Regions from separate parts of the Rhodococcus sp. NPDC056743 genome, predicted to be linked through region 2. Evidence: riboswitches for the same ligand, from Rfam matches in the RefSeq annotation. Region 2 holds a riboswitch; each other region holds the start of a gene.

Region 1 (7,507 bases), on a different contig from region 2:
GGGTTGCACGGCAATGCACTGGGTTTCGTGGATTGGGCGGTGCTGTGGACGCTGTTCTACGTCGTCGGTTTTCAGTCGTTGGGGCTCGGCCGCTTGAAGCCTGAATCCGCGTGAAACCGGTTGCCCGCATCTGCATGCGGGCAACCGTCCTGCGTAGGTCAGACCTTCGTGAGAGGTGCTGATTCTGCGGCATTTTCCTTCGGCGCCGCGGTCTTTCGTGCGGGAATCAGGAGCGTGAGAGCGCCGGCGACCAGCGCCGCACCGCAGGCGATGAGCAGCCCGGTCCGGAAGCCGGCTTCCGTCGGCAGGGTGTGACCGGCGAAGTCCATGCTCATCTGAGCCAGGACAACACCCACGACGGCGGCGGAGATCGAGGTGCCGACGGAGCGCATCAAGGTGTTGAAGCTGTTGGCCGACGCCGTTGCCGACGGTGGGACAGCACCCATGATGAGGGCGGGCATCGAGCCGTACGCAAGGCCGATTCCCGCATTGCAGATGCAGCTCACGATCAGCAATCCCCAGGTGGATCCCATGAGGAGCATCGACGATCCGTACCCCAGCGCGATGACCAGGGTCCCGAGCAGCAATGTCACCTTGGGTCCGCGGGCGGCGGAAAGCTTTGCGCCCGCGATGGAGACGGCCATCATGACAAAACCGCCTGGCGCCATCCACAGGCCCATTGCGAGCATCGACTGACCCATGCCGTAGCCGGTGGCGGCGGGCAACTGAAGAAGCTGGGGCAGGATCAGAGCCTGGGCGTACATGGCAAAGCCGACGGCAACCGAGGCTGTGTTGGTGAACAGTACCTGCGGCCTCGCGGTGATCCGCAGGTCCACCAGCGGGTCGTCGGTGCGGAGTTCCCACCAACCCCAGACAGCCAGGACGATAACGGTGGTTGCGAACAATCCGACGGTTGTTCCACTGGCCCAGCCCCAGTCGGCGCCCTTCGAGACGGCCAACAAGAGCGATATCAGGCCGACGCCCAATCCGAGTGCGCCGATGAAATCGAAGCGACCGCCTGAGTTGTGCACCGGAGTAGCGGGAACGAAGAACCAGATCAGCACAGCGATGATCACGCTGAGAACGGCGGAACCCCAGAAAAGGACGCGCCAGTTGGTGTGCTCGGCCACGGCAGCTGCCATGGGCAACCCGAGTGCGCCGCCGATGCCCATCGAGGAACTCATCAGTGCAATGGCGGAATGCAGCTTCTCCGGCGGGAGCAGGTCACGCAACGCGCTGATTCCCAAGGGGATCATGCCGACGCCGATACCTTGAAGTCCGCGGCCGATCACCATGGGCATCAGCGACGATGCCATGGCTGCGACAACCGACCCGGCGATCAGCGGGATGGAGCAGATCAGGATCATCTTGCGCTTGCCGTACAAGTCACCGAGGCGACCGGATATGGGAGTTGCGACGGCACCGGCAAGCAGTGTTGCGGTGATGACCCACGATGCGTTGGACGCCGTGGTGTTCAACAGTTTGGGGAGGTCTGCGATCAGCGGTACGACGATCGTCTGCATAAGCGCGGCGACAATGCCTGCAAATGCGAGGACTCCGACAAGTCCGCCTGCGCGAACGTCGGGTTGGGTGGAATTCTCCACGCCCTTCTCCTTTTATTAAGGTAAAGAATCATTTACTATGCAAACGAGTTGCATCATGCAAGAGATGTGCAGCATACATATTTGTTGTTCGCTGCATCGGGTTGTGCGTACCGTCTGGTCGAGATTCGGTGCTCGGATCGAGAATGGATCGGTAGAAGGACGGCATGGACAAGCCCACGCATTTGATCGAGTTCGAAACCATGTTGCTCGGGCGATACGTCGGCCTTCAGCCGCCGCAGTACACATACGGTCGCAATCAACTCGATCGCAGTGCCTACACCTTGCTCAGTCGCATCGACATGCAGGGCCCGATGTCGCTCGGTGAACTCGGTGAGGCTTTCGGGCTGGATACGTCGACGCTCAGCCGACAGACATCGGCGATGGTGAATTCCGGACTGGTGCAACGTATTTCCGATCCAGATGGCGGCATGGCGCGAAAGTTCCGCATCACGGACGAGGGGATGCGCCGACTCCGTGCGGACCGGGCGAGAAACGTGGACGGGCTGGATCAGGTTCTGGCTGATTGGGAACCCGAGGACGTTGCGACTTTTGCGATGTGGCTCCGGAAATTCAATTCCGATGTCGAGAGGTTTTCCGGGCGCCCCTGGCCACGAACGTAGCGCGACTTTCATCGCGTACTTCGATTGCAACTGGTTGCAACGCTTGTGACCAGGACCACTGATGCGATGTGCTGTGTATCACATTCCGAAAGAAGGAGAAGTGATGACGCAAACCATCGATTCCGCAGTTGCAGCCCCGGAAAGCGCGACGGCTGTAACACCCCAGGAGCGCGTCGACGCCTGGCTGGCGGATTTCGAGTCGGCACTCGCGGCTCGTGACATCGAGCGTGTTGCAGGCAAATTCGCCCTCGACAGTTTCTGGCGAGACCTGGTGTCGTTCACCTGGAACATCAAGACCGTCGAAGGCCGCGAGCAGATTGCCGACATGCTCTCCGAGCGTCTCGATGACACCGATCCTTCAGGGTTCCGGACCACCGAGACACCGGACGAAGCTGACGGTGTCACTTCGGCCTGGATCGAATTCGAGACTGCAACCGGGCGTGCGCACGGGCACCTTCGTCTCAAGGACGAGCTCGGCCAGCCTGTCGCCTGGACCCTGCTGACGTCGCTGCAGGAATTGAAGGGGCACGAAGAGGGAAAGGGCACTCGCCGGCCGCGCGGAGCGAAGCACGGGGCAGATCCGAACCGCGTGACGTGGGCCGAGCAGAAGGAGATCGAGGACCGCGAACTCGGTTACACCACGCAGCCTTACGTCGTGATCGTCGGCGGCGGCCAGGGCGGAATCGCGCTCGGTGCCCGGATGCGGCAGCTCGGTGTTCCGGCCATCGTGATCGACAGCCACGAGCGGCCGGGCGACCAGTGGCGCGGACGCTACAAGTCACTGTGCCTGCACGATCCGGTTTGGTACGACCACCTGCCGTACATGCCGTTCCCCGACAACTGGCCGGTGTTCGCGCCGAAGGACAAGATCGGCGACTGGCTCGAGATGTACACGAAGGTCATGGAGGTTCCGTACTGGAGTTCCACCACCTGCACCTCCGCGTCGTTCGACGAGAAGGCCCAGGAATGGACCGTCGAGGTCAATCGAAACGGCGAGAAGCTGACGTTGCGTCCCAAGCAGTTGGTGATGGCGACCGGTATGTCCGGCAAGGCAAACGTTCCGACGTTCCCCGGGCAGGACAAGTTCCTCGGCGATCAGCACCACTCGAGCAAGCACCCCGGTCCGGATCAGTACATCGGTAAGAAGGTCGTGGTCATCGGGGCCAACAACTCTTCGCACGATATCTGCGGCGCTCTGTGGGAGAACGGCATCGACGTCACGATGGTGCAGCGCAGCTCGACGCACATCGTGAAGTCGGATTCGTTGATGGATCTGGGCTTGGGCGATCTGTATTCGGAACGCGCCCTCGCCGCAGGTATGACGACGCACAAGGCGGACCTCACGTTCGGTTCGCTGCCGTACCGGATCATGCACGAGTTCCAGATCCCGGTGTACGACGCAATCCGCGAGCGTGACAAGGACTTCTACGATCGCCTCGAGAAGGCAGGCTTCGAGCACGACTGGGGCGACGACGGTTCGGGCCTGTTCATGAAGTACCTACGACGCGGCTCGGGTTACTACATCGACGTCGGCGCGGCAGAACTGGTTGCCAACGGAGACATCAAGCTCGCGCACGGCAACATTCGTGAGCTCACCGAGACCAGTGTCATCCTCGAAGACGGTACGGAACTGCCGGCCGACGTGGTGGTTTACGCAACCGGCTACGGCTCGATGAACGGTTGGGTGGCCGATCTGATCGGTCAGGACACTGCCGACAAGGTGGGCAAGGTGTGGGGGCTCGGCTCGAACACGACCAAGGATCCGGGACCGTGGGAGGGCGAGCAGCGCAACATGTGGAAGCCGACGCAGCAGGAAGCGCTCTGGTTCCACGGCGGCAATCTGCATCAGTCGCGCCACTACTCGCTGTACCTCGCGCTGCAGTTGAAGGCGCGCTACGAGGGCATTCCGACGCCGGTGTACGGATTGCAGGAAGTGCATCATCTGAGCTGAAAAACTACTGCTGTGCGCCTTCGTTAACCGCCCGCGGTTAATAAAGGCGCACAGCAGGTTCAGCGAAGGGCGAACTTTTTCGCGACGTCGGCATCCCTGGTCGCGCGCTCGGTGAGAAAGGCAAACGCCAATCCGAGTACAAGCCACAAGGTTGCCTGTGTAGCGAGGGACGAGAGACGGAATTCCCACAACAGAGTCGCTGGGAAATCGTCGCCCACTTCGTTGATCGTGGGCAGTGAGACATAGCCGATCACGACGATCACGAGGAACGCGGCGACCGGAGCGGCGACGCGCACACTGAGGAACTCGTGGGCGGATACAGCTTTTGCCGCGGCAGCGGCGGCGGTGACGGCCAGCAGTCCGAGGATCACGGTCGCGAGCCACAGCAAGGTTCGCTGGTTGATCGTGTCTGGATCGCCGACGGCCGGTGGATTGGCCGGGTACTTGAAGAACGGCACCGCCTCGATGGCGAGCCAGCCTCCCAGTGCGATGGCCATCGCCAATAACGGTCCGGACATCGCGGTGATCCGCCGCGCGTAGTTGGCGACCACAGCGAAGATGGCGCCGAGGGCCAAGCCCGCGAGCGACGTCGCGAGGAAGAGGCCGGCGCGTTGACCGTCACGACTGACAAGTGGGGCTTCTTCGTCGCCGTGGGAGTGCCCGGCAGTTTCGCCGGCAGCACTGTTGGCTTCTTCGATCGCGATGGCAGCGTTGACATGCGGTTCACCCAACACAAATGCAACTCCGCCGGCAAGGATGCCCGCGATCAAACCAGCCAACAAGCCACGAATCAGAAGCTTCGTGAAATTGTCGACTAGTGGCACGGGAGGCCCATCAAGTGGCGTCCGTCGTGCATCAGCTCATGCATGTACATGCCAGTGCGTGAGATTGCGCCCTGGTCGAATCCGACCAGGTAGAGAGCCAGCATCGCGAACAGCAGAACAGCTGCGGCGAAGAAGGCGAGACGAGTCGAATCGATCGACGAGTCGGGAGAGTAGGCCAGTGCCATCGAAGCCTCCTGGGATTTTCGCGTCCCCTAGGTCAAATGCGATGGCCGAAGTGTCTGGCTGTCGAGGTGGTTCACCTCGAATTACAGTGGCGCGACCGCTCCGGGCTTTCACCGGATTCCTGTCGACCATCGCGTGTACAGAGCGCACTTTAGCAGTGAACACACAAAAATCGTGAAGGATTTTGTTCGCGTACCGAACAGAATCCTTCACGATCGTGGGTCAACTCTTGGCGGGAACGTCCAGAACTACTTCGAACTCGAGCAGCGACGCACCTGAGGCGACGGGCTTGGCGCGCTCACCGGAGTGCGCTGCGCGGGCCGGGCCGTCACGCCAGTCGGCGAACGCCTCTTCGGTTTCCCACTGCGTGACCACGAAGTAGCGGTTCTCGCCGGCGGTGGGGCGCAGGAGCTGGAATCCGAGGAATCCGGGAGAGTTCTCCACGGCATGAGCGCGTGCTGCGAAGCGCTTTTCCAGTTCGGGGCCGGCGCCCTCGGGGATTTCGATTGCATTGATCTTCACGACTGCCATGTAGCCGACATTACCGCGCCGCTCCACCGCGTACGGTGACATTCGTGTTGCATGACGAAGGTGGTACCGGCCGGCCGATTCTGCTGTTGCACGGCCTCATGGGCAGTGCCAGGACGTGGCGACGGCACGTGCCCTGGCTTCGGGAGTTCGGCCATGTCTACACGTTCGACGCGGCCGGTCACGGACGCCCGGCGCCCGCAGAATTGACGACCGAGGCATTTGTCGAGGACCTTGCGTCGGCTGTGGCAGGGATCGACGCGCCGATGATTGTGATCGGTCACTCGATGGGTGCCCTTCACGCGTGGTGTTTTGCCGCCGCACATCCGGACCGAGTGCGCGCGTTGGTTCTCGAGGACATGGCACCGGATTTCCGCGGGCGCACTGCGGAGAACTGGGCTCAGATGGTGTCGTCGTGGCCGAGGCCGTTTGTCACCGAGGACGCCGTGAAGGAGTTTTTCGGTCCGGTTGCGGGACAATACTTTCTGGATTCCTTCGACCGCCGCGACGACGGGTGGTACCTGCACGGCGACGTGTCGACCTTCCGCGATATCTCGGAAGAATGGGGCACACGACATTTCTGGGATCAGTGGGGAGCGATCAAGGTGCCCGCCCTGCTCATCGAGGGTGAGTTCACGATTACCCCGCAAGGCCAGATGCTCGACATGGCAGAGCGTCCGGGGACTCGGTATGTGCGTATTGCCGACGCCGGTCACCTTGTCCACGACGATCAGCCGGAGCGGTACCGCGACGAGGTGACTGCGTTCCTCGTTGATCAGAGTTGACTACGGATCGACGCTCCCACTTCCTCGAGTTCGACGGCCCGCCTCGCCAGGAGTCCGGCCGCAAATTTGGCTTTGTCCCCGCTGTGCCGCGGCACGACGTGCAGATGTGAGTGAAAGACGGTTTGACCGGCGGCGCGGCCGTCGTTGACCAGAATGTTGACGCCGTCTGCGGCGATGTCGCACCGCCGTAGCGCGCCGGCGATGAGTGTGCCAACCCGGAACATCTCTGCGCCCTCGTGGTTTTCGAGTCCCCCCAAGTCGGTGGCGTGGCGTTTGGGCACGACAAGGGTGTGTCCGCGGCTGACCGGGCGCGCGTCGAGAAAGGCGAGGACGGTTTCGGTTTCGAAGACACGAATGGCGGGCTCGTCTGCCGTGATGATGTTGCAGAAGACGCAGGTATGGCTCATGACTACAGAATGTATCGCGACAGTGAATCAAAGCGGACGGATCGAAGCGGTCGGATCCAAGCAGACGGATCAGAGTAGACGTAGCTCCCGGGCACGCGCGAGTGCTTCGCGTCGATTGTGGACCTCGAGTTTTCGGTACAGCGTGCGTACCTGCGTCTTGACCGTGTTGACGGAGGTGAAGAGTGCGTGTGCCATCTCGGTCACACTGGCGTTGGATGCGATCAGATCAAGGACCTGTCTTTCTCTCTCAGTCAGAGTGACCAGGTTCAATTCGTGCGGAAACATCTCGCCTGGAGCAAGTTTCAGAAATCGGGCGAGCGCGCTCGATCCGGTGTCTGCGAGGGATTCGAGGTGCTCGACATCGCGTAGAGAGATGGTCGAGAACGATCGCAGATTGCCGGTCTGGTCAGCGATGCTGCACGCATTGGACCAGGCCTCGGCGGCGCGACGCGGCTCGTCCCCCCGAGAATGCGCGACGGCTTGAATCAGGAGGGCTTCCATCTGCGGACGTGGGTACGACTGAGCCGCCCAATCGAATTGGTGGCACAGAGCGATAGCGGACTCGTTCTGACCAGCCCGTTGATACAGGCGAGCGACGGAAACCA
Region 2 (7,507 bases):
ACCCGGCGTAGTGATCTCACCGAACGTGTGGACGAAATGTGGCAATTGCTCCTACCGGGAATCGTGTCAGGGCCGGCCGCGGGCGATATCGACAGACTCGTGAAGGCGCGATGGGAACCGGCTGCCGCGTAGCTGTGCCACACTGCTGACGTGGACCAGGAACCGTTGACCTATTCCGAAATCGGCGCAACGGGTGGCGTACTACCTGCCGGCTATCACCACGTGCGAGAGAGCGCGGTAGTCGGTAGAACCCGCGCCGATTTCGAGGCAGCGGCCGCCACGGTCATGACGTGGGGCATGCATCGCGGCGCTGGATTGACGGTCAAAGCTGCTGGTGACGCCGCGCGCACCGGCGAAGATGCAACTTTCGGTTTCGGACCGATATCTGTTCCCGTCCGCGTCGTCTATGTGGTCGACGAACCGAACCGTGCCGGATTTGCGTACGGCACGCGCCGTGGTCATCCCGAGTGCGGTGAAGAGTCGTTCATCGTTCATTTCGACGAAATCGGCCATCAGGTTCGCCTCGAAATCACGGCATTCTCCAAGCCAGGTACCTGGTGGGTACGGGTGGGTGCCCCGATCGGGCGTCTGGTGCAGGCATGGGTGACCAGACGCTACATCCGCGCTGTGATCGTGAAGGATTCTGCTCGCTGAGCGAACAAAATCCTTCACAACCACGCTAGGGGTAGCGACGCGGCGTGAACACCTGCCGACCGGATCCGGTATCCACGACCTTGGTCATGGACGATCCGACGATCAGCAACGTGCGCATGTCGATCTCGGACGGTTCGAGATCGCCGAGCGTGACGATGCGCACCGATTCCTCCGCGCCGGCCACATCACGGCCGATGATGACCGGGGTTTCGGGGGAGCGGTGCTCGAGTACCAAATCCTTCATGGCCTGGACCTGCCACGTTCGAGATTTCGACGCCGGGTTGTAGACGGCAAACGCCATATCGGCCGCCGCGACCGCCGAGATGCGCCGCGCAACTACTTCCCACGGCTTGAGCCGATCCGACAGGGACAGCACAGCGTAGTCGTGACCCAGCGGGGCTCCGACGCGGCTGGCCACGGCATTTGCCGCCGTCATACCGGGGAGGATACGGACGGGAACGCCGCGCCACTGATCTTCGGCTGCCACTTCGAGAACCGCTGCAGCCATCGCAAATACGCCGGGATCGCCGGATGAGACGACGGCCACGCGGGCACCGTTCTTCGCGAGATCGAGGGCCATCGCCGCCCGCTCTGCTTCGACGCGATTGTCGCTGGAATGGCGGCGCTGTCCGGGCCGGGTCGGCACGCGGTCGACGTACGGGCCGTATCCCACGAGGTCTGTGGCCAGTGAAAGTTCATGCGCCACTTCGGGTGTGGTCCACGCGGTGTCACCGGGCCCGAGGCCGACGACAACAACCTCACCTGCAATGTCTTCGCGCGGGCTGGCGTTGTTCGACGGGCTCGGAACTATGGCGATGGAGAAGTACGGAACGCTGTCCGGATCGACATCGGCGGCAGCATCGACGCGCTGGCGTGGTGTGCTGGCCCGCTCGACGTAGTGCGCTTCGCCGAGTCGGCCGGCGTCCTCGAGGGAGCGAAGGACGGGTGGGAAGGTGCGGCCCAACTTGAGGATCGCTGCGGCGTCGGTTTCCTTGAGTCGTCGAGTGAGCTCGGCCTGCGGCAGCGTCCCGGGCAGGATGGTGAGGATCTCATCGCCTTCTACCAGGGGTTTTCCGAGTGCGGCCGACGCGGCGCTGACGGAGGTGACACCGGGGATGACCTCGGCCTCGAAGCGATCCGCCAGGCGTTTGTGCATGTGCATGTACGAGCTGTAGAACAGTGGGTCGCCTGCGGCGAGTAGCGCAACGGTGCGTCCGGCGGCCAAGTGGACGGCCAACCTCTCGGCTGCGGCTTCGTAGAATTCGTCCATCGCACCCTGATACCCACCCGGATGGTCGACGGTTTCAGTCGTGACCGGGTACACGAGGTGTTCCTCGATCTGGCCGTCGCGCATGTACGGAGCGGCAACCCCGCGGGAGATGCTCTTGCCGTGCCGCGCGGAATGGAATGCGATGACGTCGGCCTCACCGATCACGCGAGCGGCTTTGACGGTCACCAACTCGGGATCGCCGGGTCCGATGCCGACTCCCCACAACTTGCCTTCGCTCATTCTTGTTCGCTCGCAATCGCATTGACGACAGCCGCAGTGACGGCACTACCGCCGCGTCGGCCTCGCAGTATCAAATGTTCTATGCCGCTAGGATGTTCGATCAGCGCTTCCTTGGATTCGGCGGATCCGATGAATCCCACGGGTCCGCCGACGATAGCAGCAGGCCGCGGACCGCCTGCTTCGATCAGGTTCAGGAGATGGAACAGAGCGGTCGGCGCATTGCCGATCGCGACCACGGCGCCTTCGAGTTTCGGCCCCCACAACTCGACAGCGGCAGCAGAGCGCGTGTTGTCGATTGTCTTCGCCAGCAACGGAACCTGAGGATCGCGCAGTGTGCAGACCACTTCGTTGTCGGCGGGTAGACGTGTACGGGTGATGCCGGCGGCGACCATGTTCGCGTCACAGAAGATCGGTGCACCCGCCCGCAGAGCAGCTCTGGCGACGGTGACGACGTTCGGTGTGAACGCGATGTCGTCGACCAGGTCTACCTGACCGCTCGCATGGATCATCCGCACAACAGCTTGTGAGACATCCGCCGGAAAACGGCTCAGGTCGGCTTCGGCCCGAATTGTGGCAAAGGACTGGCGATAGATTTCTGCGCCGTCACGGATGTACTCGATCATGGGGCACAGGATAGAGGCATCACTGATCGGTCGGATTCACCCGGTAACCGTCAGTCGTCGCAATCACGTCGGCTACTTTCGCGCGGGGGCGCCCGCAGGAACGATCACAGCCGGCCCAGTGCTGCCGGCCTTCGATGGGCAGTGAATCCTGCTCGACGGCGTCGATGGCGTCGGCCCGGACGTCGGCGAGCGACTTCTCGCAACCGGGGCTTCCGGTGCAGGCGCTGACGTCGAGCCACGGCGAATTCTCGTCGAAGATCAAGCCCATCGGAGCGAGAACCCGCACCACCTGCTCGGCTGCGCCTTCGTCCAAATCGAAGATCATGATCGAGCGCCACGGCGTCACGACCACGGGTTTTTCGATGGCAGCGAGGAATTCGGCGAGCCGGGCGTCGAGGAGCCCGAAGCGGAGTCCACCGCCCAATGCGACGGTTCCGTCGTGTTGTTCGAGCCACCCGATGGACGGCCCTGCGTCCGGGGCCAGATCGACGGCACCGGAAAATTCGGCTGCCAGGCCAAGGTGGTCGATGGTTCGAGCGACTCCGTCCGGGACCTCCGCCAAGCGCCAGTGCTTGTCGCGAAGACTCAGGAATGCGTGGGCAGCGTCCAGGAGCAACGGCACAGCGTCGTCGACGTGGACCAGGTGGTTCGTGCGATTCCCGGCCAGGACGAGCGAGTGTTCGGATTCGCTGTGCGCGTGCAGTCCGAAGTCGCCGTGCAGACCGCTGATGTCGCCGCGACCGTCGTCGAGTGTGAAGAGTGTTCGTCCAGGTAGCTGTGCCAATGCGGGGTCCGCCTGCACCGCTAGGTCAAGATGGTGAACCAGTTCACGTACGTCGGCAACACCCCCGATCCGGCCGGAGAGCGGCGACGCCAGAATGTTGCGAACTCGTTCGTGCGTTGCCGAGGGAAGCAAACCAGCGGCCGCGATCCGTTCGGCAAATACCTGGGGGTCCTTGACCGCTCGGAGCTGGATATTTCCGCGCGAGGTGAGTTCCATCTGCCCGTTGCCCACGTCACGCGCAGCCTCGGCGAGTGCCTGCAACTGATGCGGGGCCAAAGCGCCGCCGGGGAGGCGCACACGAGCCAACGGGCCGTCAGCGGCCTGATGAACCTGCAGCGCTCCAGGGCACGCGTCTGGCTGAAAACGGTCTGTGGACATGGGTCAAGGGTACGACCGTGCAGAGCGCGGACCCACGACCGGTAGCATCACGGTCAACCAGTGACAGCAGGTGAGGAAACCGGTGAGATTCCGGTGCGGTCGCGCCACTGTGAGTGTGTACACGCGGAACTGTTTCCGTTCGTAAACACGAGTCAGACCCTCAACTGCTGTCGATGAAAGATCTTTTTCACGGGGCGCGAAACCCCAGGAAGGTTTCACCTGTGATTCTTCTGCTCTCGACGTCCGACACCGATCTGCTGAGTGCTCGCGCAAGTCAGGACAACGGCGACGGTGTCTCGTATCGCTGGGCAAACCCCTCTCGCCTGCTGGTTTCCGAGGACCTACCGGGATTGCTCGACGGTGTCGACCTCGTGATCGTGCGCATCCTCGGCAGCCGTAGGAGCTGGGAAGACGGCCTGGACATGGTGCTGGCCAGTGGCCTGCCCGTTGTAGTGCTCGGCGGCGAACACGCACCGGATGCCGACCTCATGGAGTGCTCGACAGTCTCCCCGGGCGTGGCTGCTGAAGCGCACAACTACCTGGCCGAAGGCGGCGCGGACAACCTGGCGCAGCTGCACCACTTCCTGTCAGACACGGTGCTGCTCACCGGCCACGGCTTCGAGGCTCCGACGCGGTTGCCGTCGTGGGGAATCGCTGATTTTGCTCCCGTCATCACCGACAGCAGTGGTCCCGTTATCGCGGTTCTCTACTACCGCGCCCAGCACCTCGCCGGTAATACCCGCTACGTCCAGGCACTCTGCGACGCGATTGCCGATGCCGGCGGCACTGCGCTGCCGATCTACTGCGCGTCGTTGCGCAGCGCCGAAGCCGAATTGCTGACCACGCTCCGCCGCGCCGATGCCATGGTCGTGACGGTCCTCGCGGCCGGCGGAACCAAGCCGGCTACGGCGTCCGCGGGCGGCGACGACGAGGCCTGGGACGTGGCAGCGCTCGCCGCGTTGGATGTTCCGATTTTGCAGGGACTGTGCCTGACCAGCAGCCGCGCTACGTGGGATGCCAACGACGACGGACTGTCGCCGCTCGATGTCGCAACTCAGGTTGCGGTCCCCGAATTCGACGGACGCATCATCACGGTGCCGTTCTCGTTCAAGGAAATCGATTCCGACGGACTGTCCACGTACATGCCGGATCCGGAACGCGCAGCCCGCGTCGCCGGCATCGCGGTGCGTCACGGCAAGTTGCGTCATATCCCGACCACCGAGCGCCGTGTGGCGTTGATGCTGTCGGCATACCCGACCAAGCATGCTCGCATCGGCAATGCCGTGGGTCTCGACACACCTGCCAGCGCGATCGATCTGCTGACCGAAATGCGCAGCGCCGGTTACGACCTCGGCCCCGTCGACGGCCCGGACGCTGTTCCCGGGTTGGCCGCCAAGGATGGCGACGCGCTGATCCACGCCCTCATCGCCGCGGGTGGGCAGGATCCCGACTGGCTCACGGCCGAGCAGCTCGAGGGCAACCCGATCCGCATTTCGGCAGCGCAGTACCGCGAGTGGTTCGCCACTTTGCCTGAAGATCTGCGCGGCGGCGTCGAAGAGCATTGGGGCGAAGCGCCCGGCGAGTTGTACGTCGATCGCTCGCAGGATCCGGACGGCGAAATCGTCATCGCGGCACTGCGATTCAACAACATCGTGCTCATGGTCCAGCCGCCTCGGGGTTTCGGTGAGAAGCCTGTCGCGATCTACCACGATCCCGATCTGCCGCCGAGCCACCACTACCTCGCCGCGTACCGCTGGATCGCTGCGACCCCGGACAACGGCGGATTCGGTGCCGACGCAGTTGTTCACCTGGGCAAGCACGGCAACCTCGAATGGCTGCCAGGCAAGACACTGGGCATGTCCAGCAGTTGCGGTACCGACGCGGCGCTCGGTGACCTGCCGCTGATCTACCCCTTCCTCGTCAACGACCCGGGAGAGGGAACGCAGGCAAAGCGTCGCGCGCACGCGACGCTGGTCGATCACCTGATCCCGCCGATGGCTCGCGCCGAGAGCTATGGCGACATCTCCCGCCTCGAGCAATTGCTCGACGAGCACTCCAACATTTCCGCGCTCGACCCGTCCAAGCTGCCGGCTATCCGCCAGCAGATCTGGACGCTGATGCGTGCAGCCAAGATGGACCACGACCTCGGGCTTGCCGAGCGTCCGGAAGAAGACGTGTTCGACGACATGCTCCTGCACGTCGACGGCTGGCTGTGCGAGATCAAGGACGTTCAGATCCGCGACGGCCTGCACATTCTCGGCCGCGCACCCGAAGGTGACGCCGAGATCGAACTGGTACTCGCCATGCTGCGGGCCCGCCAGATGTGGGGCGGCGAGCAGAGCGTTCCCGGTCTTCGCGAAGCACTCGGTTTGAGCGAGGGCGGCGACGAATCGCGTAACCGCGTCGACGACATCGAGGCGAAGGCGCACGCGCTGGTCCGTGCCATGTCGGAGGCCGAGTGGAATCCCGCTGCTGCGCAAGGACTCAGCGACGATCCGACCGTCGTGAAGATTCTGCAGTTCGCAGCCACCGAGGTGGTGCCGCGTCTGCGCCAGACCTCCGGCGAGATCAAGCAGGTGCTGCACGCACTTGACGGCGGATTCATCGCGGCCGGCCCGAGTGGCTCACCGCTGCGCGGCCTGATCAACGTCCTTCCCACCGGTCGCAATTTCTACTCGGTGGATCCCAAAGCAGTTCCGTCGCGTTTGGCGTGGGAGACCGGTCAGGCAATGGCGGAGTCCCTCGCCGCCCGCTACCTGGCCGATCACGGGGAGTACCCGCGCTCGGTGGGTCTGTCGGTGTGGGGTACCGCCGCTATGCGCACCTCCGGCGACGACATCGCCGAAGTGTTTGCGCTCCTGGGTGTTCGCCCCGTCTGGGACGAAGCCAGCCGACGCGTCGTCAACCTCGAGGTTATCGATCTCGAAGAACTCGGCCGCCCGCGGATCGACGTTACGGTCCGCATCTCCGGGTTCTTCCGCGACGCGTTCCCGCATGTCCTGGCGCTACTCGACGACGCAGTGCAATTGGTCGCAGCGCTGGACGAGACGGATGAGCAGAACTACATCCGCGCCCACGCACAGGCAGATCTTGCCGAACACGGTGACGCGCGGCGTGCAACCACGCGTATTTTCGGCTCCAAGCCCGGAACCTACGGCGCTGGTCTGCTGCAACTCATCGACTCCAAGACCTGGCGCGGCGACGACGACCTCGCCGACGTCTACACCACGTGGGGCGGTTTTGCGTACGGCCGCGGCCTCGACGGAATCCCCGCCGCCGACGACATGCGCAGCGCGTACCGTCGAATCAACGTGGCGGCCAAGAACACTGACACCCGTGAGCACGACATCGCGGATTCCGACGACTACTTCCAGTACCACGGTGGCATGGTCGCAACGGTGCGTGCGCTGACCGGGAAGTCTCCTGAGGCATACATCGGCGACAGCACCCGGCCCGAATCGGTTCGCACCCGCACACTTTCGGAGGAAACGGCACGAGTGTTCCGCGCTCGCGTCGTCAATCCGCGGTGGCTCGACGCTATGCGTCGGCACGGGTACA
Region 3 (7,507 bases), on a different contig from region 2:
GTCATCACGCTCGGTGACCTTGCCGATCCGCGCACACGCGATTTCGTCACGAACGGTCTGCTGCCGGAACTACGCCAGCGCGGAATCGTGGGAACGGACTACATCGGCGGTACGTTCCGCGAAAATCTCGAGTTACCGCCACTGCCACCGGTTTCCGGCGACTAGTTGTTGGAAACCGGTGAGCGCATGAAGAACATGAGGTTGTCCGCTCGATGAGTGTGGCGAGCTCGAGTGCGGCGTCGATCATCGTGGGATGTCCGTGAGACCACCCTCGCTGACTCGCGCACCCCGGTGTCGCTGGGGAATTCTCGAACGCGATTCAGTTGGCGGCGCCCGCTCCGCACTGAGGTCGTCGAACCTGTCGGACCCCAGCAGTACTCTTCGCGAATGATCGACTCAGCGAAGGTTCCAGGCGCAGCGCGCGCGTACTTCGACGGCGGCGACGTCCGCGATGTGTTCACCGATGACGCGGTGGTGCGTGACGACGGCCGGACGTACTTCGGCATCGAAGAAATCGTGGCATGGAAATCCGCGGTGTCGACGGCGTTCACTTTCACTCAGAATATCGAGTCGGTACACACCCCTGCCTCGGCGGTTGTCGTATCAGTGAAGGTCGAGGGTGATTTTTCCGGAAGCCCCGTCCGGTTACACCACCACTTCACTCTTGACGGTGATCGGATTTCCGCTCTCACGGTGTGCCCCTGATGCCCACAGCAGACGAACTTCTCGGGGTAGCCGTCGTGGCCGATCTGGCAGACTGTCTCGAGCGCGCAACTGGTGATACGCGCCTTGCCCTCGTTCGAGGTAGTTCATCCGAATTCGACGGAATGAGTCTCGGCGAGCGCACACGCGTCGTACGGGACGCGATGATTGCCGAACTACCAGAGGACTATCCAGTCTTCGCCGAGATCATCCGCCGTGCACTTACCGAGGAGACCTTCACGGGGTGGATGATCTGGCCGGTCACCGAAGCTGTCGCCGTGTCGGCCACGCGCGGCGAGCGGCTCGAGGATTTCGACGACGGTATGGCGCTGCTCGCCGAGTTGACGTCACGGTTGACCGGAGAATTCGCGATCCGGACGTTCCTCGACGCGAATCCCGCGCGAGCGTTGGAGATCGCTCTCGGATGGACAGATCACGAAGACGAGCACGTTCGACGCCTCGCCAGTGAGGGCACCCGACTGCGTCTGCCCTGGGGTAGGCGGGTGAAAGCGTTGACGGAGAACCCAGAGTCCACCGTCTCGATTCTTGACGCGCTGTACCGTGACGAGTCGGAGTACGTGCGGAGATCGGTTGCGAACCATCTCAATGACCTCAGCCGCGCGGACGCCGCGTTGGCGGTGTCAATCGCGAAGCGTTGGCTCGGCGATCCCGATGAAACGACGTCCAAAGTGGTTCGCCACGCACTGCGCAGCCTGGTGAAAGCCGGCGACGTCGACGCGTTGGCCCTGCTGGGCTTTGCGGCGCCTACGGATATCGCGATCTCGGACTTTGTGATCGATCGCGAGGCTGTTGATCTCGGCGGGGACATCGGATTCGGCTTTGCCGTGAGTAACAACGGTGGTGAGCCCGTGACCGTGGCAATCGACTACATAGTCCATCACGTCAAGGCCAACGGACTCACCACTCCGAAGGTATTCAAGCTGACCACGCGCTCGCTCACGCCAGGGGCCAGTGCACAGATCGCGAAGCGACATTCCTTCAAGCCGATCAGTACGCGGCGGTACTACGCGGGTACACATTCCGTCGAGGTACAGATCAACGGTGTTACACAGGGCCTGAGATCTTTTCAGCTCGGAGTCGCTGCGGACGATAGCTGACCGAGGGATAGCCGTCCTCAGGATCGATCGTAACTTTTGCTCGAACGCGGTAGACCTGTTCGACCAGTTCCTCGGTGAGCACTTCGACCGGTGTACCTGTCGCAACCACCCGCCCGCGTTCGAGCACAACAAGACGGTTGCAGAACATCGCCGCCACGTTGAGGTCGTGCAGCGCAATGTAACTGGTCACCGGCAGGGTCGACACCAGCGACAGGATGTCGAGTTGGTGTGAGATGTCGAGGTGGTTGGTCGGTTCGTCGAGCAGCAGCACGTCCGGTTGCTGAGCCAGTGCGCGGGCGATCTGTGCGCGTTGACGTTCACCACCGGACAGTGTGTGCCACAAGCGTCGTCGCATCGACGTCATGCCGGTGTCGGCGAGTGCCTGATCAATCGCGTCGTCATCGGCTTCCTCCCCGGAACCGAACAGCGTGCGGTGCGGAATGCGGCCGAGCCGGACGACGTCGAGCACACTGATGTCGACTTCGGTGTGGGCGTGCTGATCGACCACTGCGATCTTGCGGGCGACTGCGCGTCGGGGAACGCTGCTGATGCCGGTGCCGCTCAGCGTCACTTCGCCGGAATCAGGAGAGGTAACTCCAGCCAGGATGCTGATGAGCGACGACTTTCCTGACCCGTTGGGTCCGAGGATCCCGATAGTGTCACCCGGTTGTGCAGCGACGCTTACGTGGTCGAGGATCAGGTTCTTTCCGCGATGCCAGACTATGTCGTGCGCTGCGAGGCTCATGCGCTTCTCCTCATTCGGAACAGGATGACCGCAAACGCCGGAACGCCGATCAGGGCGGTCACCACGCCGACCGGAATCTCCTGGGGCGCAAACACTGTGCGTGCGATGGCATCAACCCACACCATGAAGATCGCACCGATCAGCGCCGTTGCGGGGAGCAATCGACTGTGCCGCGAACCGACCAGAAAACGGGCTGCGTGCGGAAGTACCAGTCCTACAAAACCTATCGCCCCGGCAGCGCTGACAAGTGCGGCAGTGATCAACGCGGTGATGGTGAGGAGGAGTAGTCGAACGCGCTGGACGGGGATACCGAGTGTCGCTGCGGCGTTGTTGCCGAAAGTGAAGGCGTCCAACGCCGGAGCTTGAGCGAGACACACAAGGATTCCACCGGCAACCACCACGCCGCACACTGCGACGTCCGTCCAGCCGGCGCCGGCCAACGAACCGAGCAGCCAGAACAGGACGCCACGAGTCTGCTCGGCGTCGGCGGAGGAAATGACGATGAACGACGTGAGTGCCGAGAACAGTTGTGTGCCGGCAACACCCGCCAAGACCACCCGCGACGTGCCGCCGCCGGCGCCCGCCGCAAGCAGCATCACCAGGCCGAACGATACGACGGCCCCGGCAAATGCACCGGCGGACAGCGAGATAACGCCGCCGCCGATGCCGAGCACTGCCACCATCACCGCGCCGGTGGATGCCCCGGACGAGATCCCGAGAACAAAGGGATCGGCCAGCGGATTACGGAGCAGCGACTGCATGATGACGCCGCACAACGCGAGCCCCGCTCCGCACACCGCAGCCAACAGTGTTCTGGGAAGCCGCAATTCCCAGACAATGCCGTCCTTGATCCGGCTGACGCCGGACGACCCGACACCCCAATGTTCGAGCACCACGGCGTACACGTCGCGAACCGACAGATTGGCCGGGCCGATCGTTATCGCCAGCGCGATCGAGAACCCGAGAACCACGAGGCCGGTCAGGAACAGAAATCCCAGAGTTGATCGGGATTCGAGACGCGCAGTGCGCGTGCTCAATTGGCCAAGCCCCAGTCTCGCAGTGCAGTGGCGGTCTTCTCGACGCCGTCGATCGTGCGGATCGAAGGGTTGAGATCAGCGCCGTTGACGACGATGTACTTCTTGTCCTGGACAGCCTGCAGACGCGAGGTGACAGGGTTGGATTCGAGGAAAGCGATCTTGCTGGCCAGTGCGTCGCCGTCGATGCTGCGTCGACTCAGGTCCGCGAGAACCAGGGCGGTGGGGTTGAGATCGAGGATGGTTTCCCAGCTGACCTGGGGCCATTCGTCCGTCGTATCGGCAAAGACATTCGTCGCGCCGACGGATTCCGTGATAATTCCGGACGAGCCACAGCATCCCGCCATGTACGGCGTCATGGTGTCGGCAAACCAGAACGCGAGTGAGACTCCGGACGCGTCGACGGCGTCGGACGCTGCAGCGAATCGAGCCTGGAGTTCGGCGACAAATTGCTCGCCTCTCTCGCGTACGTCGAAAATCGCTGCCAGATCCCGGACCTCTTGATACACCGTCTCGATCGTCAACGGTTCGGTTCGTGCGCCGTCCGCGTTCGATGCCGAGGACACCTTGCCGTCGCAACCGTTGTCGGTGGGCGAAAGGTACGTGGGCACGCCGAGCGCGGCGAACTGATCCCGGCTCGCGACGCCGCCCTCGGCGATCGTGGACGCAAACGAGGCCGACACGAAATCGGGTTCCGTGTCGAGGACAACCTCGAACGACGGCTTGTTGTCGGCAAGACGGGGGACTCGATCGTTGTCGGCTGCGAGGTTCTCGCGAACGGGGTCCGTCCACGTCGCGGTGCCGACCATGCGGTCAGCGAGACCGAGGGACAGCAGAATCTCCGTGGAGCCCTGGTTGAGGGACGCCGCACGTGTCGGTGGTGCGTCGACAGTGACTTGTCGACCACAGTTGTCGATGGTGAGCGGGTAGTTCGACGATGTCGCGTCACTCGCGGTGACGGAGTCGTCGGAGGCGCCGCAGCCGGCCAGGCCCAAAGCGAGAGCCGACGTGGCAACTACTACTGACGTGAAGCGCGTAAAACGCATGAAGAGGGAACTCCTTGCTCAGGGCTCGATTCGCGGAGCCGAGAATTCGCCGTGCTCGATCAGCGAGTATCCGGACTTCGATCCCTGAAGAAGGTTCGTCACCGTTGCGCGTCAGCCCTGGACTTGCACCAGGTTCCCTCGCCGATCGTGGCCGCACTAACGGCCACGTCAACCATACCGAGACGCTTGTTTCTCCCCGCGAACGCCAGGGGTGGAATTGACCACCTCGGCACTCGAGGTATCGTGGCCGTCATGCAGCGCGTCTATTTCTGGTTTAGCAGGCCGGCCCCGGGTGGGCCTGCCGGCGTAACCACGCGCTGACAACCTCCACCCAAGAGCCGGATTACAGACCGGCTCGCTGGAGTTCATTTCATCTCTGGGGTCGGCCTGAGAACAGGAAACCGAAACCCCATGACTGTCACCATCGACACCACAGCCACAGCGGACAGCCTCGACGATCAGCGCACTGTGAGTATCAGTCCGCTCGTATCGCCGGCGACTGTGCGCGCCCAGCACGCTCCCGACGAGGTCGCCTCCGCCACTGTGCGCAGCGGCCGCGCCGATACTGTCAACATCCTGAACGGCACGGACGATCGTCTCATCGTTGTTGTCGGACCGTGCTCGGTGCACGACCCCGAAGCCGCGATGGACTACGCCCGCCGGTTGGCTGCCAAGGCCGAAGAACTGCGGGACGACCTGCACATCGTCATGCGTGTCTACTTCGAAAAGCCGCGCACCACGCTGGGTTGGAAGGGCCTGCTCAACGATCCGCATCTCGACGGCACCTACGACGTCAACACCGGTCTGGGCATCGGACGCAAGCTGCTGCTCGACGTGTCGAGCCTCGGCCTGCCGGTCGGCTGTGAGTTCCTCGACCCGATCATGCCGCAGTACATTGCGGACCTGGTCAGCTACGGCGCAATCGGCGCTCGGACCGCTGCGAGCCAGGTGCATCGCCAGCTGTGCAGTGCACTGTCCATGCCTGTCGGAATCAAGAACTCCACCGAGGGTGATGTGCAGGTAGCCGTCGACGGTACCCGCGCCGCTGCCGCAAGCCACGTGTTCCCCGGAACCGACCTTGACGGTCAGGCTGCCTTGATCCGCACCGCCGGTAACCCCGATTGCCACGTCATTCTTCGCGGCGGCAGCGACGGACCGAACTACGACGCCGAGACCGTCGCGGATACCCTTGCCCGCTTGCGTAAGTCGAACCTGCCCGAGCGCGTGGTCATCGACGCGAGCCACGGCAACAGCAGCAAGGATCACGAGCGTCAGGTGATCGTGCTCGACGACATCGCAGCTCGTCTCGCCGCAGGTGAGCAGGGAATCGCCGGCGTCATGCTGGAAAGCTTCATCGAGGCCGGCCGTCAGGACCTGACCTTGGGCAAGGCGGACGAGCTCACCTACGGTCAGTCCATCACCGACGCGTGCATCGACTGGGCCACCACGGCAGCGCAGTTGGATCGTTTGGCACAGGCTGTTGCGGCTCGGCGCGGCTAGCAACTGTGCGCCTTTGTTAACCGCGGGCGGTTAACAAAGGCGCACAGCAGGTTTACGCCAGAACCTCTCGCGTGGCCGTGACCAGGCGTTCCAGCCAGGCATCCGTGCCGACGGCGCGGCGCAGCGGTTCGTTGGGCAATTCGATGCTGACCGGCAGACCGGCAGGCAAAGTCGACCAGATGTCGGCTAGGGCGATGCCTCCGGTGCCGGGCACCAGACGCTCCTCGCGGGCGTGACGGATCAGTTCTGCGTCGTCCTCGGGAGTGGGCGTCGAACCGTCGCACATCTGGGCGTAGTGCAACCATTCGCGCGGGATCGACTCGAGATCCTCGAGCGTTGTTGCCGAGCGGTCGGTGTGCAATGCGTCGACGAGAACGCTTCGAGCGGGACCGTCTGCGGCCGAGACGATCTCGATCGCGGCCCGCGCATCGGGCACAGCGGTCCACGGCATGAACTCGAGGGAGGCGACGATGCCGTAGTTCGCGCACAGTTCCGCGAGGCGGGCATAGGAGTCCGTGAGACGAACGCGGTCGCGGTCGTCGCCGCCGACCAGAACGGCCTTGGCGCCGAGCTGTGCTCCCGCCTCGAGGAGCGGAACGTAGTCGGCGGGATCGAAGTCGGCTGCAAGACGGATGATTTCGAGATCGAATACCTCGACCGGTGAATCATCCAGTCGACGCACCAGTTCGTTCAACCCCTGCTTGTCCTCGTGCAGGGGGTAAGCAGTAGTACCCGGTGCCGCGGGCATCAACCGGATGCCGATGGTGTCGAAGCCGTGCTTTTCGGCCAAGTCGACGTGCTGCATCGGCGCGGTATCGAGCACGGTGAGGGCTGCCAGCCCGAGTAAGAGTGTCATACGTGCGCTCCAACTGTCTTGGCGCCGGCCAGTTCCCGGCCGGCCAGGTAACCGAACGTCATGGCCGGGCCGAGGTTGATGCCGCCGGACGGGTAGTGCCCACCCATCACGCTGGCCTGATCGACGCCGACAGCGAGCAGTCCTTCGATGGGGCGGTCGTTGTCGTCGAGCACCTGCGACGACGAGTCGGTGACCAGTCCGGCGAAGGTGCCGAAGCTACCCGGTACAACTTTCACCGCGTAGTACGGGCCTTTCTGCAGGGGTGCCAGCGACGGGTTCGGCCAGGGATTGGCGGTATCACCGGATCCTCGGTTGAACGGTGTTGTGCCGCGACCGAACTCGGGGTCTTCGCCACTGCGGGCTCCGGTGTTGAAGGTCGAGACGGTCTTCTCCAACTGCGCCGGATCAACACCGATCTTCTCGGCCAGTTCCCGAACCGTGCGCCCACGTGTGAGGTATCCCGAGCGTAGGTACGGCTGGATCGGGATCGGCAGTGGCTTCGCCAT
Region 4 (7,507 bases), on a different contig from region 2:
TGACCGGTCCCGTGAGCATCCCCTTGACAGGCTTGTCGGTCAGGGACTGCGCGTAGGTGATCCAGTCGACGGTCATCGGCTTCGGGCGCGAGACGTCGCCGTACAGGATCGGCGGACGCACACAGCGCGTTCCGTACGACTGAACCCAGCCGTGTGCGGTCGCGAAGAACCCGTCGAGTTGCTCGGCGAAGTACTGGACCATGTCGTTGCGCTCGGGCTCGCCGTGTACGAGCACATCCAGGTCCAACTTTTCCTGCAGCGCAACCACATCCGCGATCTCGGCGCGCATGCGGGAGATGTATTCGTCTGCGTCGATCTCGCCCGTGCGCAGTGCCGCGCGTGCCACCCGGATCTTGGATGTCTGCGGATACGAACCGATAGTGGTGGTGGGAAGCGGAGGGAGCGACAGCAATTCGGCCTGTGCCTTGCGACGTTCTGATGCCGGGGCTCGGTTGGTCGCCGAATTCAGCACGGCGTCAAGGCGCCCACGCAGGGTCGCGTCGTTGAGACGCTTGTCGTCCCGGCGAGTCGACGCGGCGGCGCGGGCCAGACCGAATTCGTCTTCGACGGATTCACGTCCGTGATTCAGTGCGGTAGCAAGTGTGACCACTTCCCGTACCTTCTCGGCGCCGAAAGCGAGCCAGGAGCGCAGCGCCTTGTCCAGATCCGGTTCTCGAGAGAGCGAGTACGGAACGTGCAGGAGCGAGCACGACGTCGAGACGGCAAGAGTGTCGACGCTGCCGAGCAGAGCGCCCAGCGAGGACAGCGCCGAATCCAGGTCGGTTCGCCAGATGTTGCGGCCGTCGACAACTCCGGCGACAACAAGTTTCCGGGCGAGTTCGGGGACGGAACCGATCGAATCATGTCCTGCGACAAGGTCGATCGCCACACCGTCGACGCCAGTGGACGCCAGGGCCGGAAGTGCGTCGCCCAATGATCCGAAATACGACGCCAGCAGGATTGCCGGTCGATTCGGCAGCGACGAGAGCTGTTCGTAGACGGAGCGTGCGGCTTCGATCTCCTCGGCGGTGCGGTCACCGACGAGCGCGGGTTCGTCGATCTGGACCCAGGCGGCCCCGGCGTCGGCGAGCTTGCCGAGAAGGTCGCCGTACAGCGGAATCAGTTCGCCCAGTCGAGGGAGCAGCGGCTCGTCGTTTCCGACTGCCTTCGAGAGCAGCAGGAACGTGACGGGTCCGATGACAACGGGGCGAGCGGGGATTCCGTCGGCGAGGGCTTCCGCCAGTTCGCCGAGCACCTTCGAGGCATCGAGTGAGAACGTCGTGGACAGTGAGATCTCGGGGACCAGGTAGTGGTAATTGGTGTCGAACCACTTGGTCATCTCGAGCGGGGCGATGGTGTCGGTGCCGCGTGCGGCCGCAAAATAGCGGTCCAACGGATCGGCGACGGACGCGACCCGTTCCGGCAACGCTCCGAGAAGCACTGCCGTGTCGAGCATCTGGTCGTAGAAAGAAAAGGTGTTGATCGGGACGGAGTCGAGGCCCTGGTCACGGAGGTCGGCCAAGCCCTGCCGACGGAGGTCACGGGCTACTCGCGCCAAGGCGTCGGCGTCGATACGCCCCGCCCAGTAGCTTTCGATTGCCCGCTTGAGTTCGCGATGAGGACCGATGCGCGGAGAGCCCAGCACGGTCGCGGTGAATGTAGTTGTCACGGAGTTTCTCCAGATTGCCAATGCACTGATGGCCACTGCCGGCAGACGGGTACACCTCATGAGGCCGCATCAAACGTGCGACCACTTCTCGAGATCTACGCGCCCATTCCACGAGGCGGTGGACCGTCGGGCACGGCGTGCCCGACACAGTCGGCAGGTCTTCGGACTCGCGGGCTCTCGATCGAGGTGATCGAACCTACTGGCCGTCGCTTCCCAGACAAGTTGCCCAGTGCATGTAGACGGCGGTCGTTCCTGCTTACCGCTGCGGGACAGTCCCGGATTTTCACCGGGTTCCCTCTCACTCCGTCAGCCTGAGCTGACGGAGCTTCGACGCCAGGAACGGTCTTCGGGGCTCCTCATGACCGCGCCGGGCGAACCAGCTGCATTGCTCAGCATAGGGTCACGAGCGTCAGAGCAGGAAAAGGAGTGCCTGTATGCCTGGGCTAGGCGCGCCACGAGTACGAGTTCGAGTCGGGAGGTACGCGGGGAAGATTCTCCGATGATCGGAGGTTCTCTGCCATTTCGACCAGCAATGCCTGTGAGGCTGGGGAGAGGTCGACGACCCGAGACGTGAGGTTGCGTAGGCGATCGTTGTGAAGCTGGGCGAGCAGCAGGTGATCGGAATCGCCGCTTGCGAGAAATGGCACCTCTTGGTCTGGGTTGAAAAAATAGTCCGGAGTCACTTCGAAGAAGCGTGCGAGGGCGGCGACAACTTCGGGTGACGGGTTGGTTCGGACGCCCGTGCGGAGTTGTGACAAGTAGGGAGTCGAGATGCGGCAACCGTCTTCGGTCATGCTGCGCACAACCATGGCGTTGGTGACGTGATTGGGGGCGGACTCGAAGAGCGCATTCAATCGTTGGCTGAATCTCTGCGCCATGAGCCTTCCCCCCGTGTTTACCCGTCCACCAGTTGATAACTAGGAAATAACCACAGATAGGTGGACACTCCGTTAGTTGGTTCCGCACAGTGTTCCTGTGGAATCAGATAACAGGATACGTGAATATTTCGGTTCGAACTGCAGGCGTGAGCGGGATTGACGCTCATTGCGACGGAATTGCCGGAAACGGGACTCGATGTGGGGACCCTGTTCTCCTCACAACCAACCATTGGCTTCGGCAATTCGAGCGGATTCTCCGCGGGTTGCACCACCGGTCTTCCCCATCGCAGACGACAGGTGATTGCGAACGGTGCCAGCTGAGAGGAAGAGTTCGGCCGCGATAGCTGCGACGGGCGCGCCGGCCTTCGCGGCGCGCAATACTTCGGTTTCGCGATCGGTCAGCGGAGATTCGCCGCTGACGAGGCTGTCTGCCGCCAGTGTGGGATCTACGACGCGTAATCCGGCGTGGACGCGTCGTACCGCGTCGGCGAGTTGCCGTGCCGGGGTGTCCTTGACGACAAAACCCGTGGCCCCGGCATGCATCGCCTTGCGAAGAAACCCCGGCCGCCCGAAGGTTGTCACGATGAGTACCCGGGTCTGTGGGAGCACTTCGAGCAACGCCGACGTGGCGGCAATCCCGTCCAGTCCCGGCATCTCGACGTCCAGGAGCGCAACATCGGGGCGGTGTTCCATCGCTGCCGCAACAACCTCGTCTCCTCGGCCGACTTCTGCGACCACGCTCAGATCGGTTTCGAGATCGAGGAGTGCGGCAAGGGCGCCGCGGACCAATGCCTGGTCGTCGGCAAGTAGTAGCCGGATACTCACGTGTTCTCCTGTTCGTGGACCTGCAGTGAAAAGCCGTGTTGCGCGGCGGCGTTGATGGTCAGACGGGCTCCCGCTGCTGCGGCGCGTTCACGCAGTCCGGTCAACCCGTTGCCGATCGTCGTATCCTCGCCGCAGATGCCGTCATCCGCGATCTCGACGCTCTTCTCATCGATGGTGATGGTGCATTGTGTTGCGGCGCTGTGACGTACGACGTTGGTGACACCTTCCCGGACGGTCCACGCAAACAACTCACGCAAGTGGCGCGGGACCATCTCGGTACTGTTCGGGGCACGATCTTCGATGCCCGCAGCACGCAGAGCCTCCCGGGCGCGGGCGATCTCGACAGGAAGCGAGATGGTTCGAAATCCGTCCACGGCAGAGCGCACATCGGCTAACGCGTCTCGGGAAAGTCGTTCGAGATCGTCGAGTTCGCTGCGGGCTCGCTCGATGTCGACGTCCAGCAATCGGTTGGCCAGTTCGGCTTTGACGGTGATGACAGTGAGTGAGTGTCCGAGGATGTCATGGAGATCGCGCGCCATTCGTGCGCGTTCCTCCACGACGGCCCGCTGTTCCTGTTCTTCTCGTTCGTGGGCCATTGCAATATTGCGTCTGATGAGGGACATGACGCCCCGTGTCGCAAACGCGGCGGCGCACACTCCCAGTGACAGGCCGGAATAGTTTCCCCATCCGGCGCTGACGCTGACGATTTCCACGGAAGCCGCAAAAGTCAGGGTGAGAATGCCACCGGCCACGGTCGGAAGGAGTGTCACTGCTGTGACCGCGAGGTAGGGGGCAGTTGCGAGACCGGTCGGGCCGACGCTGATGATGATCACAGCCGCGAGTGCGGTCAGACCGGCCAACGTGAGTACCGCGCGGCGAACTGTCGGTTCCGCGCTGAGCGTGAGACGGCGCTGCTGTACGCGGGCAAAGGTATAGAGGTAGAGGGCGCTGAAGGTTATCGTCGCGAGAACCCCTACCCAGCCTCGCAATTCGCCGCGAAGGTTCCATCCTTCGATGAGTGGACCACCGAGAAAAACCATCCACACGGCGGCAAACAGAATGCCGAAACGATTCCGTCGCGGCACCGCGACGGAATCGCTCGGGCGGGTGGTCTCCGACAACTACACACGCTCCGTATCTCGTTGGAACCGCCAGATCGCTCCGGCGGCGAAGGCGGCGAACCACACCACAATATTGACGATCCACGTCCAGTGGATGCTATTGCCGGTCAGCGGCGCGTGAGCCAGCGCGTTGATACCGAACATCGGAGTGAATTGAGCGATGGTCGCCCACACCGAACCGTCCTGGAGCGGTACGAAGAGACCGCCGCCGAACGCGAGCAGTGCGAGTCCGGGACCGAGCAGTTGCATGACGTTCTCACTCGGCAGCAGGTATCCCATGAACAAGCCGAAGGCCGCGAAGATCGACGATCCCAACCAGGCGATCAATGCCGTTGTGAACCACAGTAATCCGTCCATCTGGGCGGAGGTGAACGAGCCGACAACGTAGACGACGAGGATCGACGCGAGACCGAGCAGCATTGCCATGATCAGCTTGACGGCAATGTAGGCGACCGGAGTCAACGGTGTCAGCCGAAGTTGCCGGCTCCATCCGGATGCGCGCTCGATCGACACCATCGCACCGCCACTGGTGGTGGCGAGCATGGCGCCGTACAACGCCATGCTGATCATGATGTACGCCGCGACGTTGCCGTGTCCGATGTCGTGAGCGTCGTCGTTCTGTCCCAACCCGAACACCAGGTAGAAGACCACCGGCATGACAAGCGTGAAGAGCATCGTGCGCCGATTGCGGGTCAGACGACGCAGTTCCAAACGCAGCAAGGTCGTGTTGAATCCGCCCAGTGGTACGACGGTTCGTGCGGTCGAAGTGGTCATCACTTGTGTCCTTCCGACTTGTTCGACGTGAGTGCGATGAATGCGTCTTCGAGTCCGCGCGAGACGATTTCGAGATCGCGCGCCGCCGTGTTGGTCAGGAGAAACCGAGCGACGGCATCGGTGTTGCCCGAGTGCACCGTCAATGCCTCGCCGCGCAGTTCTACGGCGTCCGAGTGCGGTATCGCACGCAGAAGTTCGTCGGTCAGGCCGGGAACTCTCGCGTGCAGGGTTCGCCCGGACGCCATTGCCTTGACCTCGGCGGTGGTTCCGTCGGCCACGATTGTTCCTTGTCGGACCAGAATGATGCGGTCGGCGTACACATCCGCTTCTTCGAGATAGTGCGTCGCAAAAAGCACGGTGCGACCTTGGTCCGCATCGGATCGGATGGCCGACCAGAAGTCCCGGCGCCCTTCGACATCCATGCCGGTTGTGGGCTCGTCGAGGATGAGAAGGCGTGGGTCCGACAGGAGGGCCATCGCAAATCTCAGGCGCTGCTGCTGTCCGCCGGAGCACTTGCTGACGAGTCGGTCCGAGATGTCGAGGATTCCGGCGCGGCGCAGGACTTCGTCGACGGGGCGAGGACGAACGTACAGACTCGCTGTCAGTTGCACGGTCTCGGCTACGGTCAGTTCTCTGAGAAGCCCGCCGGTCTGCATGACCGCTGAGACAAGCCCGCGGGCTATCGCTGCGCGCGGCGCCATCCCGAAAACGCTCACGTCACCCGCCGTCGGCCTCGACAGGCCGAGAATCATGTCGATCGTTGTTGTCTTGCCGGCGCCGTTCGGGCCGAGAAACGCAACTATTTCACCGGGCCGGATGCCCAGGTCGATGCCGTTGACGGCACCCACGTCGCCGAAGCGCTTGTGAAGTCCGGTCAGTCGAATGGCGTCGTGTGCTCGTCCGTCAAGGGGTGGATGCAGTGCCTGTGCTGAGGTCATACCTAGAATCTGCCGCTTTCCGGCAGGCGAACCCTCGTCGATCCGTCATTCTTCTGCCATGACATTTGTCATTGCTTGGGTAGTTACAGCTTGGGCAGTTACAGGTTCGGTAGTTGCCGGTTTCGGTGTCGTTTGGCCGAGGCGTGCAAGTACCAGACCGGCGATGATCGCTGCGGCGCCGATGCTTTGGGTGACGGTGATGGACTCTCCGACCAAGATCCAGGCTGCGATCACGGCGCACAACACCTCGGTCAGGGCTACGAGAGACCCGATTGTCGGTCCCAGCAACGTGATCGCGGCGATGCCGGTGAGATAGGCGATGACGGTGCTGACGACAACCAGAACCACTATCGGCAGCCACACTCCCACCGAGTGATCTGCAACGACGACGTTCGACGACGAGAATGCAAGGGGGAGTGCGCCGATCATCCCGAGTAATCCGATGAGTACTGCGCTGACTGTCAGCCCGGACGCCGCGAGTACAACCGGATGCAGATCGCCGTCGGCGCGTTCGGAAATGACGAAATACACTGCGAGGCAGGCAGCTGCGGCCAGACCCCACGCAATGCCGATGGCACTGATCTCTGCCGAACCGAAAACGTCGATGACCACGGCCGCGCCAACCAGGGCGATTGCCGCGCCCAGAAGCGTCTGCACGCTCGGCCGTGCGCCCTTGGTAATCCACACCCATCCGATGACGATGATCGGAGCCAGGTATTCGAGCAGAAGTGCCACGCCGACCGAAAGATGTTGCACCGCATTGAAGAAGCACAACTGCACACCGGATATCGCGAACACTCCGTAGAGCAGTACGGTTCGTGCGTGGGACGTCACTTGCCGCATGCGATGCCACTGGGTGCCGAGTGCGATCACCATCATCACGAGTGCTCCGCCCGCCACGCGCGCGAACACCGCGCCGCCCGGAGACCAGCCGGATTCGATGAGAGACTTTGCGAAGGGGCCGGAGACGCCGAAGGTCGCAGCGGACAGTAGGGCGAAGATCAAGCCGTTGCGTGAGTTCACGTCGTCACCCGTCAGGAGTAAAAGCGATTACGATGATGACATTAGGTCGACACTGCTCAGGAGTCAAAGTGAATTTTGCTGATGACACGGAATCGGCGCTCGTCTTCGCTGCGTCGTTGGTGAACACAGCTCGGGGAGGTATGGAACTTCTGCCTGATCAGGAAGAACTGACTCGATTTCTCGATGCGGACAAGTGGACCGGACGACGTGACGGTACGCGGAGTGAACTGGAGGCGGTGCGGACGCTGCGTCCACGCCTGCGAAAGTTCTGGGAAGTGA

What was found. A riboswitch is a leader RNA that binds a small molecule or an ion and turns the genes downstream of it on or off. The one in region 2 is predicted to bind cobalamin.
Region 1: it holds a riboswitch for cobalamin, as region 2 does, so the genes downstream of both, ACFRFQ_RS10560 (CbtB domain-containing protein) here and cobN (cobaltochelatase subunit CobN) in region 2, are expected to answer to the same signal.
Region 3: it holds a riboswitch for cobalamin, as region 2 does, so the genes downstream of both, ACFRFQ_RS25660 (ABC transporter substrate-binding protein) here and cobN (cobaltochelatase subunit CobN) in region 2, are expected to answer to the same signal.
Region 4: it holds a riboswitch for cobalamin, as region 2 does, so the genes downstream of both, metE (5-methyltetrahydropteroyltriglutamate--homocysteine S-methyltransferase) here and cobN (cobaltochelatase subunit CobN) in region 2, are expected to answer to the same signal.

Annotation. Positions count from the first base shown of each region.
Region 1 covers NZ_JBHTZI010000004.1:108,222-115,728, forward strand. Annotated here, with positions in the region: gene ACFRFQ_RS10535 (hypothetical protein) at 1-114, shown strand, start outside; gene ACFRFQ_RS10540 (MFS transporter) at 159-1,604, opposite strand; gene ACFRFQ_RS10545 (MarR family winged helix-turn-helix transcriptional regulator) at 1,769-2,224, shown strand; gene ACFRFQ_RS10550 (NAD(P)-binding domain-containing protein) at 2,328-4,175, shown strand; gene ACFRFQ_RS10555 (CbtA family protein) at 4,235-4,999, opposite strand; gene ACFRFQ_RS10560 (CbtB domain-containing protein) at 4,990-5,184, opposite strand; cobalamin riboswitch at 5,216-5,351, opposite strand; gene mhuD (mycobilin-forming heme oxygenase MhuD) at 5,405-5,713, opposite strand; gene ACFRFQ_RS10570 (alpha/beta fold hydrolase) at 5,758-6,495, shown strand; gene ACFRFQ_RS10575 (HIT family protein) at 6,486-6,902, opposite strand; gene ACFRFQ_RS10580 (LuxR C-terminal-related transcriptional regulator) at 6,972-7,507, opposite strand, start outside.
Region 2 covers NZ_JBHTZI010000003.1:447,750-455,256, reverse strand. Annotated here, with positions in the region: gene ACFRFQ_RS09355 (ScbR family autoregulator-binding transcription factor) at 1-132, shown strand, start outside; gene ACFRFQ_RS09350 (DUF1990 domain-containing protein) at 151-654, shown strand; gene cobJ (precorrin-3B C(17)-methyltransferase) at 680-2,164, opposite strand; gene ACFRFQ_RS09340 (precorrin-8X methylmutase) at 2,161-2,787, opposite strand; gene cobG (precorrin-3B synthase) at 2,807-3,949, opposite strand; cobalamin riboswitch at 3,984-4,132, shown strand; gene cobN (cobaltochelatase subunit CobN) at 4,171-7,507, shown strand, end outside.
Region 3 covers NZ_JBHTZI010000011.1:275,838-283,344, reverse strand. Annotated here, with positions in the region: gene ACFRFQ_RS25685 (NtaA/DmoA family FMN-dependent monooxygenase) at 1-165, shown strand, start outside; gene ACFRFQ_RS25680 (nuclear transport factor 2 family protein) at 388-705, shown strand; gene ACFRFQ_RS25675 (DNA alkylation repair protein) at 705-1,820, shown strand; gene ACFRFQ_RS25670 (ABC transporter ATP-binding protein) at 1,768-2,565, opposite strand; gene ACFRFQ_RS25665 (FecCD family ABC transporter permease) at 2,562-3,602, opposite strand; gene ACFRFQ_RS25660 (ABC transporter substrate-binding protein) at 3,599-4,645, opposite strand; cobalamin riboswitch at 4,689-4,821, opposite strand; gene ACFRFQ_RS25655 (3-deoxy-7-phosphoheptulonate synthase) at 5,057-6,145, shown strand; gene ACFRFQ_RS25650 (sugar phosphate isomerase/epimerase family protein) at 6,198-7,001, opposite strand; gene ACFRFQ_RS25645 (FAD-dependent oxidoreductase) at 6,998-7,507, opposite strand, start outside.
Region 4 covers NZ_JBHTZI010000011.1:284,925-292,431, reverse strand. Annotated here, with positions in the region: gene metE (5-methyltetrahydropteroyltriglutamate--homocysteine S-methyltransferase) at 1-1,669, opposite strand, end outside; cobalamin riboswitch at 1,804-2,005, opposite strand; gene ACFRFQ_RS25720 (helix-turn-helix domain-containing protein) at 2,113-2,547, opposite strand; gene ACFRFQ_RS25715 (response regulator) at 2,764-3,372, opposite strand; gene ACFRFQ_RS25710 (sensor histidine kinase) at 3,369-4,493, opposite strand; gene ACFRFQ_RS25705 (ABC transporter permease) at 4,494-5,267, opposite strand; gene ACFRFQ_RS25700 (ABC transporter ATP-binding protein) at 5,267-6,205, opposite strand; gene ACFRFQ_RS25695 (DMT family transporter) at 6,251-7,228, opposite strand; gene ACFRFQ_RS25690 (CGNR zinc finger domain-containing protein) at 7,297-7,507, shown strand, end outside.